DNA from 2 places in the Staphylococcus sp. 11262D007BW genome. Region 1 is predicted to be linked to the other one. Evidence: predicted binding sites of a transcription regulator. Region 1 holds the regulator's gene; the other holds the start of a gene.
What was found. The regulator LexA, encoded in region 1, represses DNA repair genes until DNA is damaged. The targets are predictions, from matches to a motif close to CGAACATATGTTCG.

Region 1 (6,592 bases):
AATTTAGTGTCGCTATGGTATCTTCCATTAAATGTACTGTTTCTTTATTTGGATAAGAAGTATCATAGATATCTCCTGCAACCACCACTAGGTCTGGTTTCTCACACTTAATGTCATTAACAAATTGCTCCAATATGTATTTTTGATCTTCTAAAAATGAATGACCATTTAATATTTTTCCTAAATGCCAATCGGCTGTATGAATAATCTTCATTATGTCCCCTCCTAAACAGAACATACGTTCTCTTATAGTGTAAGATATTTTTGTAAGAACCTCAAGTTATTTTAATAGATAAAAAGATTGGTACCTAAGTTTTAAAAATACGTTCAAACTTAGAATACCAACCTCTTCTAATATACCTATATTAATTGTTTCTTTAATTTTTTATATCTTAATAACATAGCAATTCTCCATGGTACAAGCATACTGAATGCTAATAAGAAAAACATTCCTGCAAGTTGACCAGGATCTATCGAGTTACTAATAAACACTTTTAAAACTGTTCGAATAACTAATAAACTAATCAGTACAATTGGAAATGCTTTAGATTTTTTTAAATAAATTTGATTTCCATGTATTTCGAAGTGTGATGTAACAATAAGCACACTTGAAAATAGAACACCGACCACGACTGATTCTAATATTTCAGACCCCGTTAACCTAAAATAAGGCACAACATACATCAATGCTCCAGTTGCCATAAAAAATGGAGGTAAGATGATTTTCTTCTCGTTGACAGGGTATTTCTGAGCTTTCATCCTTACGACAATGACGCCAGCTCCCATTACAAATGCAATCAGAATTGATAATACTAAATACGTCAATTTAAACCTCCTACTATAACCGATAAAGAACACCATCTAGTATATCATATTCTTAAAGAATACATCATAAATTGGAATAACAATTTATAAAAGAATTGAGTGTTATCAGTAAAAATAAAAGCAAGGGTTTGTGAAACTTAACGTTCGTTAAACCCTTGCTTTCAATAACGATAAGAATATTACATTTTTTTATCCATGTTTTTATTCATCATCGTCATCATTTGATTAATTTTCTTTTGTGATGGTTTTTGTCCCATTTGCATCATCATCATTCTAAGCATCTCTTCATTAATTGGTGGGTTCTTTTTTAAATAATCCATCATATATTTACGGGCTAAGAAGAATCCACCAACTAACCCAATGATTAGTGCAATCACAATTAATAATATTGCCAACCATGTAGCCATAGTTTCACCCACTTTCTATGTCCTTTTGCATTTTACTAAAATTATTTCACTATTTCAAGGTAATCTAATAGTAAATATGCTTTTAAATAGAACAGAGGTTAAGATATAAAGTGTGTATACTCTAGAAAACCGATTCACGGTCTCTCAAAAGTCATTATAGTTCTGCAATTTGTTTGAGTATATCTTCTTTAGTGAAACCATATTTTTCAACTACTAAATCACCAGGCGCACTTGCACCATAACGGTCGATACCGATAACCAGACCGTTCATTCCTACATATTTATGCCATCCTAATGAAGCACCCATTTCGATAGCAACACGTTTTTCAACATTTGGTAATAGAATAGCGTCTTTGTACTCTTTTGATTGTGCTTCAAATGCGTTCCAGTTTGGCATAGATACAACACGTACGCCTTTACCTTCTGATTCTAATGATTTAGCAACTTCCACAGATAAACTTACTTCTGAACCTGTTGCAAATAGAATATAGTCTATATCACTATTTGATTCGTAAACAACATAAGCTCCTTTACGAACCCCTTCTTCAACTTTTGACTCCTCAACATCAAGAACTGGAAGACCTTGGCGTGTTAATACGAGTGCTGTTGGTGTACCATTTGATTCTAATGCGATCTTCCAAGCTACACGTGTTTCATTACCATCTGCTGGTCGAATGACATTTAAGTTTGGAATTGCTCTTAGTCCTGCAAGTTGTTCAATTGGTTCATGTGTTGGACCATCTTCACCAACTGCAATAGAATCATGTGTAAACACAAATGAAGAACGTAATCCCATAATAGCTGCTAAGCGTAATGCAGGTTTTAAATAGTCACTGAACACAAAGAACGTAGCAGCATATGGGTGTAATCCACCATGCGCAGCCATACCATTCACAGCAGCAGCCATAGCAAATTCTCTTACACCAAACCAAATGTTTTTACCACTGCCCTCTTCAGCAGAAAAGTCAAGTGCCTCTTTAACATTTGATTTGTTAGATGATGCTAAATCAGCTGATCCACCAAAGAATGAAGGAACTGATTGATTAATTGATTGAATAATCTCACCTGAATCAGCTCTTGTTGCTGCTTTATGATCTTTATCAAATAATGGTAATTGTTTTTCATATCCTTCAGGCAATTCGCCAGCTAATGCTAATTTAAATTCTTTCGCAAGCTCTGGATATTGCTGAGTATACTTTTCAAGATCAGCTTTCCATTGTGCTTCGTGTTCATCTGCACGTTTAATCATCGTTTCTTTAAAAATATCGTATACTTCACTATCAACGTGGAAATGTTTTGAATCATCCAGTTCATAGTTTGCGAATGTTAATTTTCTTTCATCTTCTCCTAATGGTGCACCGTGAGAGCTATTACTATTTGATTTATTAGGTGAACCATAACCTATAATTGTTTTAACTTCTATAATTGTTGGCCCATTTTGTGATTTCGCTTCTGTGATAGCTTGATCAATCGCTTCAATATCATTTCCATCTTTAACTAAGATATGATTCCAACCATATGCTTCAAAGCGTTGTTGAATATTCTCAGAGAAAGACTTGCTTGTTTCACCATCTAATGAAATGTCGTTTGAATCGTATAATGCAATTAATTTATCTAGTTTTAGATGACCTGCTAATGAAGCCGCTTCATGAGAAATACCTTCCATTAAGTCTCCATCTGACGCCAATACATACGTATAATGGTCAACCACTGAAATATCATCTTTATTAAATTTCGCAGCAAGATGTTTTTCAGCCATTGCCATACCTACAGACATAGCAAACCCTTGCCCTAGTGGACCAGTTGTGATTTCAACACCTTGCGTATGTTTATACTCTGGGTGTCCTGGTGTCTTAGAGTCCCATTGTCTAAATTGTTTTAACTCTTCCATATCTAAACTACCAGATACATGGAGTAAACTATATAAAAGCGCTGAACCATGACCAGCAGATAATACAAATCGATCTCTATTGAAATAATCATCTGATTTTGGATTGAAATTTAAATGGCGTGTCCATAATGTATATGCCATTGGAGCTGCACCCATCGGTAAACCAGGGTGTCCTGAATTCGCTTTTTCGATTGCATCAATACTTAATCCTCGAATTGTATTGATTGCTTTCATATCTTTATTAACTGTCATTTTAAAGACTTCCTTTCCTTGGAACTTTACATACCTCTATTATAACTGATAACTCAATGTAAAGCTTAATAGAATACTATTATATTAAAGATTTTTATTTATATTAGCTACGTTTATTATTTAAACGTTGTATTTCTTTAACTTTTTCCGGTGTAACATCATTACCCTCCGGATCAATTACTTTAGTATTTTCTATTTGGTCTTTAAAACTTTTTCTAAATGTTTCTAAATATTCGCTTCTTAATTTTGATTGTTCTTTTGCCTCTTCTTCAGTTAACCCTTGAGTTTTCTTTTTATTCGCCAATTCATTGATACGTGATAATTTTTCTTGACTCAACATAATTGGTTACCTCCATCAAATTTTCTTCTCAAAATATAACAGAAAAAATTGATAAAACCAAACGCTTAAACTCAATGGCTTATTATGGTTGAACTGAAACCGCCTTACTTGACTGATTATCTAACTCACTATGTTCGTATGTGGTATGTTGCAATATATACTTTTGATTTAATTGATGGTCTGTCATTTCGTACGTTTGTTCGTAATTTTGGTTATAGTTTGTTATTGTGATAAACGTTAAAAACAAGATAATAGAACACAAAAAGACTATTGTATATAAATAAACTTCTAATGATATTGATTTAATATAACTCATTTCTAAACCTCCGGAACATTTGTTTGTATAGATAATTTATCAGAACAGATGTTCTATGTCAATACCGAACGAACAAACGTTTGTTAGCGTTCGTATAATATGATATAATTGTGTTAAATTCACAGAAGGAGTGCAAAAAATGAAAGAACTTACAAAAAGACAAGAAGAAATTTTTAATTTTATTAAGCAGATTGTGCAAGCTAAAGGCTATCCACCAAGTGTTCGTGAAATTGGTGAAGCGGTCGGTTTAGCATCAAGCTCTACAGTCCATGGTCATTTATCTCGTTTAGAAGAAAAAGGGTACATCAAACGTGACCCAACTAAACCGCGTGCTATTGAGATCGTAAGTGACCTTATGGAGGAACCTATTAACATGGAAGAAACGGTTTATGTTCCCGTAATTGGTAAGGTTACAGCTGGTGCACCGATTACTGCAGTTGAAAATGTTGAAGAATATTATCCATTACCTGAGCATTTCACTTCTACTCATAATGGCCAAATTTTCATTCTCAATGTTGTTGGGGATAGTATGATTGAAGCAGGTATTTTAGATGGGGATAGAGTGATTGTACGTAGTCAGGCTTTTGCCGAAAATGGTGATATTATCGTTGCAATGACAGAGGAAGAAGAAGCCACAGTAAAACGCTTTTATAAAGAAAAAAATCGTTATAGATTACAACCTGAAAATAGCACACTTTCACCTATTTACCTAAATCAAGTTACAGTTTTAGGTAAGGTTATTGGTTTATTTAGAGAATTTTAATCGTTTTAACGCACTCCTTAAAAAAAGAGGCACAGAGCTCAATTGCTCTGTGCCTTTTTCAATTAATTCATAGTGTTAATTTGTATATAATTCTGTCCAATATGGTTGGTTTCTAGAATTAAAATCTACACCCACACCTAATGTATGAACATCTTTATTTAAAATATTCTTTCTGTGTCCTAATGAATTCATCAAACCGTGATGCGCATAAATACCACTGACTTGACCATAAGCTAAATTTTCTGCAGCTACTCGGTAACTGATTCCATCATCTTTAAGACGGTCAAAAGGAGATTTACCCTCTAAATTAGTATGATCAAAATAATGATTTTCTGCCATATCCTTACTATGTTTTCTAGCAGTTGTTGTTGTCTGATCATTATATTCTAATGGAGTTAATCCTTTTTGCACACGTGTCGCATTAATAAGATAAAAATCTTCAAGTTCAAAACTTTGCGCAAGACTTTTTGAAGGTGATGCATATTGTTGTTTCAATCGATTTTCTAACGTTTCACTAATTAACATCATACCTGTTACTTGATTATTTTCATGTTGATCATAAAAAACTGTAGTGTAGATATTATCATTGTTAAACACATCATATTCATTGTTGTTTTGTTGAAACACAATATTTCCTTTTTTAATTTCAGTTAACGGCTCTCCTAATTGATCACGAACTGATGCTTTAGGTGAATTATACTTTAATCCATTTTTTGATGTTATAATATTTTGATTGGTATAAAGTCCATTAACTTTATCATTAATATAACTTACCATCACAAAATTACGATAACGATCATGATACACATACCACTTAGTGCCATATTCATTATCTATACTATCTTTTGGCTTGCCAAGTATCTCTTCAGCCTCTTTTTTATCCATATTCATCTGCACATTACCAAATGCAAATGATTGTTCTTCAGGTGTTTTCAATTCTTGCCCTTGTGCTTTACCATCGATAAGTTGGTCAATTTTTTCATTGATCGGCTGTGTTAGTTCACTTAGCGTTGAAGACGGACGTATCGGCATAACAAGCATCAAAACAATTCCAATGATAACAAAAATGAAAAACTTTTTAATTGTCTTCACCCTACTTTTACAATGCTACCATTATAAAATAAAAATAACGTAAGCATGTTAGATTAATATTTCACATTAAATAATCGTTGTTTAAGGTTCTCACGATTTACGCTTATGAAATACTTAAAATACATGTTACAGCTTTTTAGAATATTAATAAAGAAAGATACTGCTTACCAGCTAGATTTTTTGACACCAGGTATTTGTCCTTTATGTGCATGTTCTCTAAAAGCGATACGTGACATTTCAAATTTTCTCATGACACCACGTGGACGTCCTGTTACTTTGCATCTACGTGTTAATCGTGTAGGCGAAGCATCTCTTGGTAATTTTTTTAACGCTTCATAGTCACCTTTTTCTTTTAATTCACGTCGCAATGCTGCATATTTTTTTACCATTTCTTCACGTTTTTGTTCTTTGACAACTTTAGATTTTTTTGCCATTTATTCCACTCCTAAATCGTAATTATTACGCTTTGAATCATAACACATCTACTCGCTGTGTATCAAGAATTACTTTTTCCCTTACGAAAAGATTGGCAAATAAACAAAGTCGTGGTAAAATATTAAAACGTAATTATTCTAATTTAACATAAAGGAGGGATTGTCATGCGCGTTAATATTACTTTAGCATGCACAGAATGTGGCGATCGTAACTACATTACTACTAAAAATAAACGTACAAATCCAGAACGTATTGAAATGATGAAGTATTG
Region 2 (6,592 bases), 380 kb from region 1:
TAAATTTTTTTGGCCAACATGAATTAGACCAACAACAAGATATCGTTAAGCATATTCATCAAACGATTCATAACAAAACTGGTGCAGGTAATGACTTTTTAGGTTGGATTGATTTACCAGTGAACTATGATAAAGAAGAATTCAACCGCATTTTAGAAGCATCAGAACGTATTAAATCTAATTCTGATGTATTAGTGGTTGTCGGTATTGGTGGTTCTTATTTAGGTGCACGTTCAGCAATCGAAATGTTAACGCCAGCATTTAAAAAAGAACAAGATGGTCCGGAAATTATTTTCGCTGGACATCATTTATCATCTTCTTATCTTCAAGAACTTATCGATTATTTAGATGGGAAAGATTACTCAGTTAACGTGATTTCAAAATCTGGTACAACGACAGAACCAGCTGTTGCATTTCGCTTATTTAAACAATTATTAGAAGAAAAATACGGCAAAGAAGAAGCTGTAAAACGCATTTTTGCAACAACAGATAAAGAAAAAGGTGCATTAAAACAACTTGCGACAAATGAAGGATATGAGTCATTTGTAGTACCAAATGATGTAGGTGGTCGCTTCTCAGTACTCACTGCTGTCGGTTTATTACCAATTGCGGTAGCGGGTATTGATATCGAAACAATGATGCAAGGGGCTGCCAAAGCGCGCGAAGAGTTATCCTCAGATGCATTATCTGATAATATTGCTTATCAATACGCAACAATCCGAAACGTGTTATACAATAAAGGTTATACAACAGAAATGCTGATTAACTATGAACCATCATTACAATACTTTAATGAATGGTGGAAACAATTATTTGGTGAATCAGAAGGTAAAGACTTAAAAGGTATTTATCCATCAAGTGCGAACTTTACAACAGACCTTCACTCATTAGGTCAGTATGTTCAAGAAGGTCGTCGCTTCTTATTCGAAACAGTAATTAAAGTGGCTACACCAAAGCATGAAATTACAATTGAAGAAGATGCAGATGACTTAGATGGTTTAAATTATCTTGCTGGCAAAACTATTGATGAAGTTAATGCTAAAGCATTTGAAGGTACATTACTTGCGCATACAGATGGCGGAGTGCCAAACTTAGTTATCACAGTGCCAAGATTAGATGCTGAAACGTATGGTTATTTAGTATACTTCTTTGAATTGGCAGTAGCGATGAGTGGTTATCAATTAGGTGTTAATCCATTTAACCAACCAGGTGTTGAAGCATATAAACAAAATATGTTCGCACTTTTAGGTAAGCCAGGATTTGAAGATAAGAAAAAAGAATTAGAAGAACGTTTATAAAATTTATCCAAACGATCAATATTTTGAGTTAAAGTTGAGACGTTACACGCGTCTCAACTTTTTTTATAACGTGTCTATAGTTAAGATTGCGCTATTTTATAAGCTAATATGCATAGTAAAGTATATTTTATGCATAAAGAGGGATTTAGTCGTGAGAAGATGTAAATCAGTAACATTCATATACAAATTATGATAAGATGAAGCATATTGTTAAGACAGTGAGAAGGTGAGAGTGAGAGGATGAGAGCGACAATAAGAACGTTAATTGCGTTATTGTTGGCAATCGGTGTAATTAGTTTTCTTGTACTTTTTATTGTTATACCTTATCAAGTAGAAGAAGACAATATGGCTCCTACGTTTCAACAAGATGATCGTTTGATACTCAATAAACTCGCACCGCGCCTAAATATATTACATCATGGGGACGTTATTGTTTATCAACATGATGGACAGTATCGACTGGGGCGCTTAATCGGTGAACCAGGTCAGTCTGTCGTATTCAACTCAGGACAGTTAGAGCTAGATAATCGTCCAGTAGAGGAACCATACGCTTCGGAAAAAGATAAACAGAGTTGGAGCGCTGAGACGTTACCCAAAACGCAAAGTGATATTATTCCTCCACAAAGTTATATTGTGTTAAATGATCAACGCCAAAACAAAGAGGATTCAAGAACATTTGGTCTGATTCGTAAAGAAGATATTGAAGGCTCAGTATTATTGCGTTATTTCCCATTTGATCAACTAACTGTAAATTTTAAATCATAAGAGGTGTCAAAAATTGAAAAAAGAAACCATTGAATGGATTGTGTCTTTAGGTATAGCATTACTTGTTGTAGGTCTATTATACGCATTTGTGATTAAACCCTATAATGTAAGTGGCGATTCAATGTATCCTACTTTAAAAGATAGTGATCGCGTTATTGTTAATCAACTCAGTAAAACATTTAATCGTTTAGATAACGGTAATGTAGTTGTCTTTCACGCTAATGAAAATGATGATTACGTTAAACGAATCATAGGTAAACCTGGTGATGAAGTAGAGTATAAACAAGATCAATTATACCTCAATGGTCAAAAAGTAGATGAACCATACTTAGATTATAATGAAGAAAATAAGAGGGGCGAGATGATCACAGGTAGCTTTAAATCAGAAGACTTACCTGGTAGTAATGGACAAGCCAAAATTCCAGACAATAAATATTTAGTATTAGGTGACAATCGAGAAGTCAGTCAAGATAGTCGTGCGTTTGGTTTGATTGATAAAGATCAAATTGTAGGTACAGTGGCATTCCGCTTCTGGCCATTTAATGAATTTAAATTTAATTTTAATCCAGATCACACAGACCCTGAGGCAGCCTAAAGATAGTGAATACAAACATTTAAGAAAGTTAAGCAACGCATCGTTGTTTAACTTTCTTTTTTATGTTTGTACTGTATAATATACAAACAAATCATAGTGTAATACATTTTATAAAACAAAGGGGGATATTGATGAAATCTTTAACAACTGTTTTAGAGGTTTTAGCGCGTAGTTGTGCGATATTGTTATTTATAAAATTTATAATGAGTGTTGGAAATAACGTTTTTGGATGGCATATACACATTCCTGTTTTAGAGTATAAATACATCACATTTATATTGATTGGTCTAATGTTTGGCTTTGCCATTCCCTCAGAAATGATCAAAGATAAATTTAAAAGTGAATCTCATTGAATGATATTTGAGGTTGGGGCATAAAGCATGAATGCGCTAGAAATTTGGTTAACGGGCTCGCAAAAGCAGTATTTTGGGCGGAAAATTCACGGTGCGCCAAAATTTGACAGACCATAAATAATCAAATGTGCTATGTCACCTTTGTAAGAACGACTTACTAAACGAAGTCGTTCTTTATTTCGTTCGTTTTCTATATAAGGAACGTTTGCTCGCTATCACTAGCCTGTATCACAAACACTAATTCACTGATATTCGAAGCGTTTTAACGCTTTTCTCCCAATCGCTTTTATGGTTGAATAAGGTTTAAAAAGCCTATCTATCAAGATATATTATGATTCGTATGAATGATATAATAAAGACGTGTTTTGAAAGAAGGAGGTCCTTTATGTTTCGTACATTTATCGGTCGGGCAGGTACAGGTAAAAGTACCCAAATGTTATCAGAAATTAAATCTCAGTTGGCCAAACAACCTATTGGCGATCCGATGATTATTATTTCACCGATGCAAGCAACCTATTTATATGAACAAGCCTTTGTGAATGATCCTGAGCTTAAAGGGAGTTTACGAGCAGAAGTATTACACTTTGAACGTTTAAGTCACCGTATTTTTCAAGAGCTAGGCGGTGTTCAGGAACAACGCTTATCATCTATTGCGATTGAAATGATGATTTACGATATTTTAAAAGAAGAGAAAAAGCATTTAAAACTATATCATACACAAGTTGAATACTTAGGTTTTAGCACTAAGTTACGTGAACAAATTCAAGATTTAGAAAAATATGCGGTCACACCTGAAGTTGTAAAAGAAGCAGCTCATGATGAACAGCTTGAATTAAGGTTACGAGATAAATTACATGATATTGGGTTAGTTTATGAACGCTTAGTCGAACGTATGTCTAATGAATATATTACAGGCGAGGCGTTAATGCGTCGTTTTATTGAAAAAATTCCTGAATCAGATTGGTTAAAACGTGCAGATATTTATATTGATGGCTTTCATAACTTTTCAACACAAGAGTATCAAGTAATAGAGGCACTTGTTCGTCATGCTAAATCCGTCACAGTATTGTTAACGACAGATGGAGATAAAGATGTATTTAGTATGTTTCGAAAGCCTTCCGAATCTTTAAAACAAATTCAAGATATTGCAGCACGTACTGGGCAACAGTTAGAGACGGTTCCATTTACAGAGGTAATGCGTTTTAATAATACAGACATGAAACATATAGAGGCGCAATTTGATGCATTACAACCCGACGAGAATAGATCAAGTAGCGGACATGTTCAAATATTAGAAGCATCTACCACTCGTGAAGAGATTAATGAAGTTGCACGACGGATTATACGCCATTGTCGAGAAGAAGGATATCGTTATCAGGATATGGCGATTTTATACCGTGATCCTGCTTATGTTTATTTATTAGAGTCTATTTTGCCGCAATTTGATATTCCATATAATATTGATGTTAAACCTTCAATGACAGATCATCCTGTAATGGAAATGCTTCGTGCATTAATCGAAGTGATTCGCACGAATTGGAAATTTGAGCCATTGATGCGTTTACTAAAAACACATGTTTTAACAGAACATTATCCCAATGAGGAAATGTTGGTAGAAATTTTAGAGAACTATGCAATTGAACGCGGTATATATGGTAAAAGATGGATTGATCCTAACTATTTTAAACTAGAACAATTTCAAAAATTAGGGATGCGTCCTAATAAAGCATTAACCGAAGAAGAAACAGAAATATATGAACGCGTTATTCATATGAAAGAGTCTATTTTTAATCAGTTACTTCAATTTGAATCGAAACTGACACAAGGTCAAAATGCGTATGAATTTGCGACTGCTTTTTATGAAGTGATGGAAAGTTTCGAACTACCCAATCAGTTGATGACACGTCGAGATCAATTGGATGTTGAAGGATTACATACTGAAGCAGAAGAAATTGATCAAATCTGGAATGGCTTTATTCGAGTGCTTGATGACATTGTTACTGTTTTTGATACACGTTCAATGTCCTTAAACCGCTTTTTAGAAGTATTAGATATTGGATTAAATGAATTAGAGTTTTCGATGATTCCGCAAACAATCGATCAGGTATCTATTGGTACGATGGATTTAGCTAAAGTCGATAATAAAAAACATGTCTTTTTAATCGGCATGAATGACGGTATTATGCCACAAGCAATGAGTGGGTCTAGTTTAATGTCTGATGAAGATAAAAAACATTTCGAAGCACATACTGGATTCCAACTTAGCCCGACTGCCGATATTTTACAAATGGATGAAGCATTTGTATGTTATTACGCGATGACACGTGCAACAGAGCGCGTAACATTTTCTTACAGTTTAATGGATGGTAGTGGAGCGCATCGAGAAAAAAGTCCGTATTTAAATGATATTCAAGTGTTGTTTACTGATTTAGATACAATCAATATTCATCATTTACATGAGCGACATACGTTGTCTCTTGTAGAGCACCCTCATCAAACGAAAACCCATTTGTTTGAAGCGATGAAATTATGGTTGGAAGATGGACTAGTTTCAGATATATGGTTTGCCGTTTACAATGTCATGCGACGTCACGAAGATTTAAATCATAGTATGCCATTTTTAGAAACGGCGCTCACATATAATAACCACACGATTCAGCTCTCTCGTGAATTAGCGGGCGATTTATATGGACGTTCTATTAATGCGAGTGTCTCAAGATTTGAAACTTATCAAAATTGTCCGTTTAAACATTATGCTTCACACGGTTTAAAATTGAATGAGCGGTCGAAGTATCAATTACAGAATTTTGATTTAGGAACGATTTTTCATGATGTGCTGCGTTACATTTCTGATAAAGTGAATGGTGAATTACACCGTTTAACAGCACAACATATTACATCACTAACGCAAGAGGCGTTGGATGTCTATCTACCGCATGTGCAATTTAACTTATTAAATTCTTCAGCGTATTATCGTTATTTATCTAAGCGAATTGGGGCGATTGTTCAAGCGACGTTATTTGCGATGAAACATCAGACAAGTCATTCACAATTTAAACCGATTGCATTTGAACGTGCTTTTCGTAAGCGTCCAAAATCTGAGTTAGAACTGCAATCTCAAACATTAAAAACGAAACAAGGGATTCCAATTAATATACGTGGTCAAATTGACCGTATCGATACGTATCATCACAATCATAAGAGCTTTATTAATATTATTGACTACAAATCATCAAGTGGCAGTGCGCAACTTGATTTAACGCAAGTGTATTATGGTTTACAAATGCAAATGATGACGTATATGGATATCGCTTTACAAAATAAAGAAAGATTACATTTAACAGATGAAGTGAAGCCGGGCGCCTTTTTATACATGCATGTGCATAAATTTAGAGATCAAAAACGTTCTTGGTCTAATATTAGTCCAGATGATTTAGAAGCGGCCTTTTTAAAGTCGTATCAATTGAATGGGTTACTGAATAGTGATCCAGATGTCATCGATGCTTATGATGAACGAATGACAGCAGGCTATCGCTCAGATATTGTACCGCTGTCTATGAAAAAAAGTGGCGATTTATATG

Region 2: addB (helicase-exonuclease AddAB subunit AddB) is a predicted target of LexA. The motif match lies at 3,210-3,223, and genes of this name have one in related genera.

Annotation. Positions count from the first base shown of each region.
Region 1 is NZ_JBPWPJ010000001.1:791,275-797,866, reverse strand. Features, by position in the region: gene sbcD (exonuclease subunit SbcD) at 1-214, opposite strand, end outside; gene ACEE93_RS03875 (CcdC family protein) at 361-825, opposite strand; gene ACEE93_RS03870 (YneF family protein) at 1,005-1,244, opposite strand; gene tkt (transketolase) at 1,387-3,375, opposite strand; gene ACEE93_RS03860 (DUF896 domain-containing protein) at 3,479-3,715, opposite strand; gene sosA (DNA damage-induced cell division inhibitor SosA) at 3,798-4,031, opposite strand; gene lexA (transcriptional repressor LexA) at 4,171-4,794, shown strand; gene ACEE93_RS03845 (CAP domain-containing protein) at 4,870-5,826, opposite strand; gene rpsN (30S ribosomal protein S14) at 6,051-6,320, opposite strand; gene rpmG (50S ribosomal protein L33) at 6,486-6,592, shown strand, end outside.
Region 2 is NZ_JBPWPJ010000001.1:414,933-421,524, forward strand. Features, by position in the region: gene ACEE93_RS02135 (glucose-6-phosphate isomerase) at 1-1,298, shown strand, start outside; gene lepB (signal peptidase I) at 1,539-2,063, shown strand; gene lepB (signal peptidase I) at 2,077-2,658, shown strand; gene elxI1 (epilancin biosynthesis-related protein ElxI1) at 2,790-3,011, shown strand; gene addB (helicase-exonuclease AddAB subunit AddB) at 3,397-6,592, shown strand, end outside.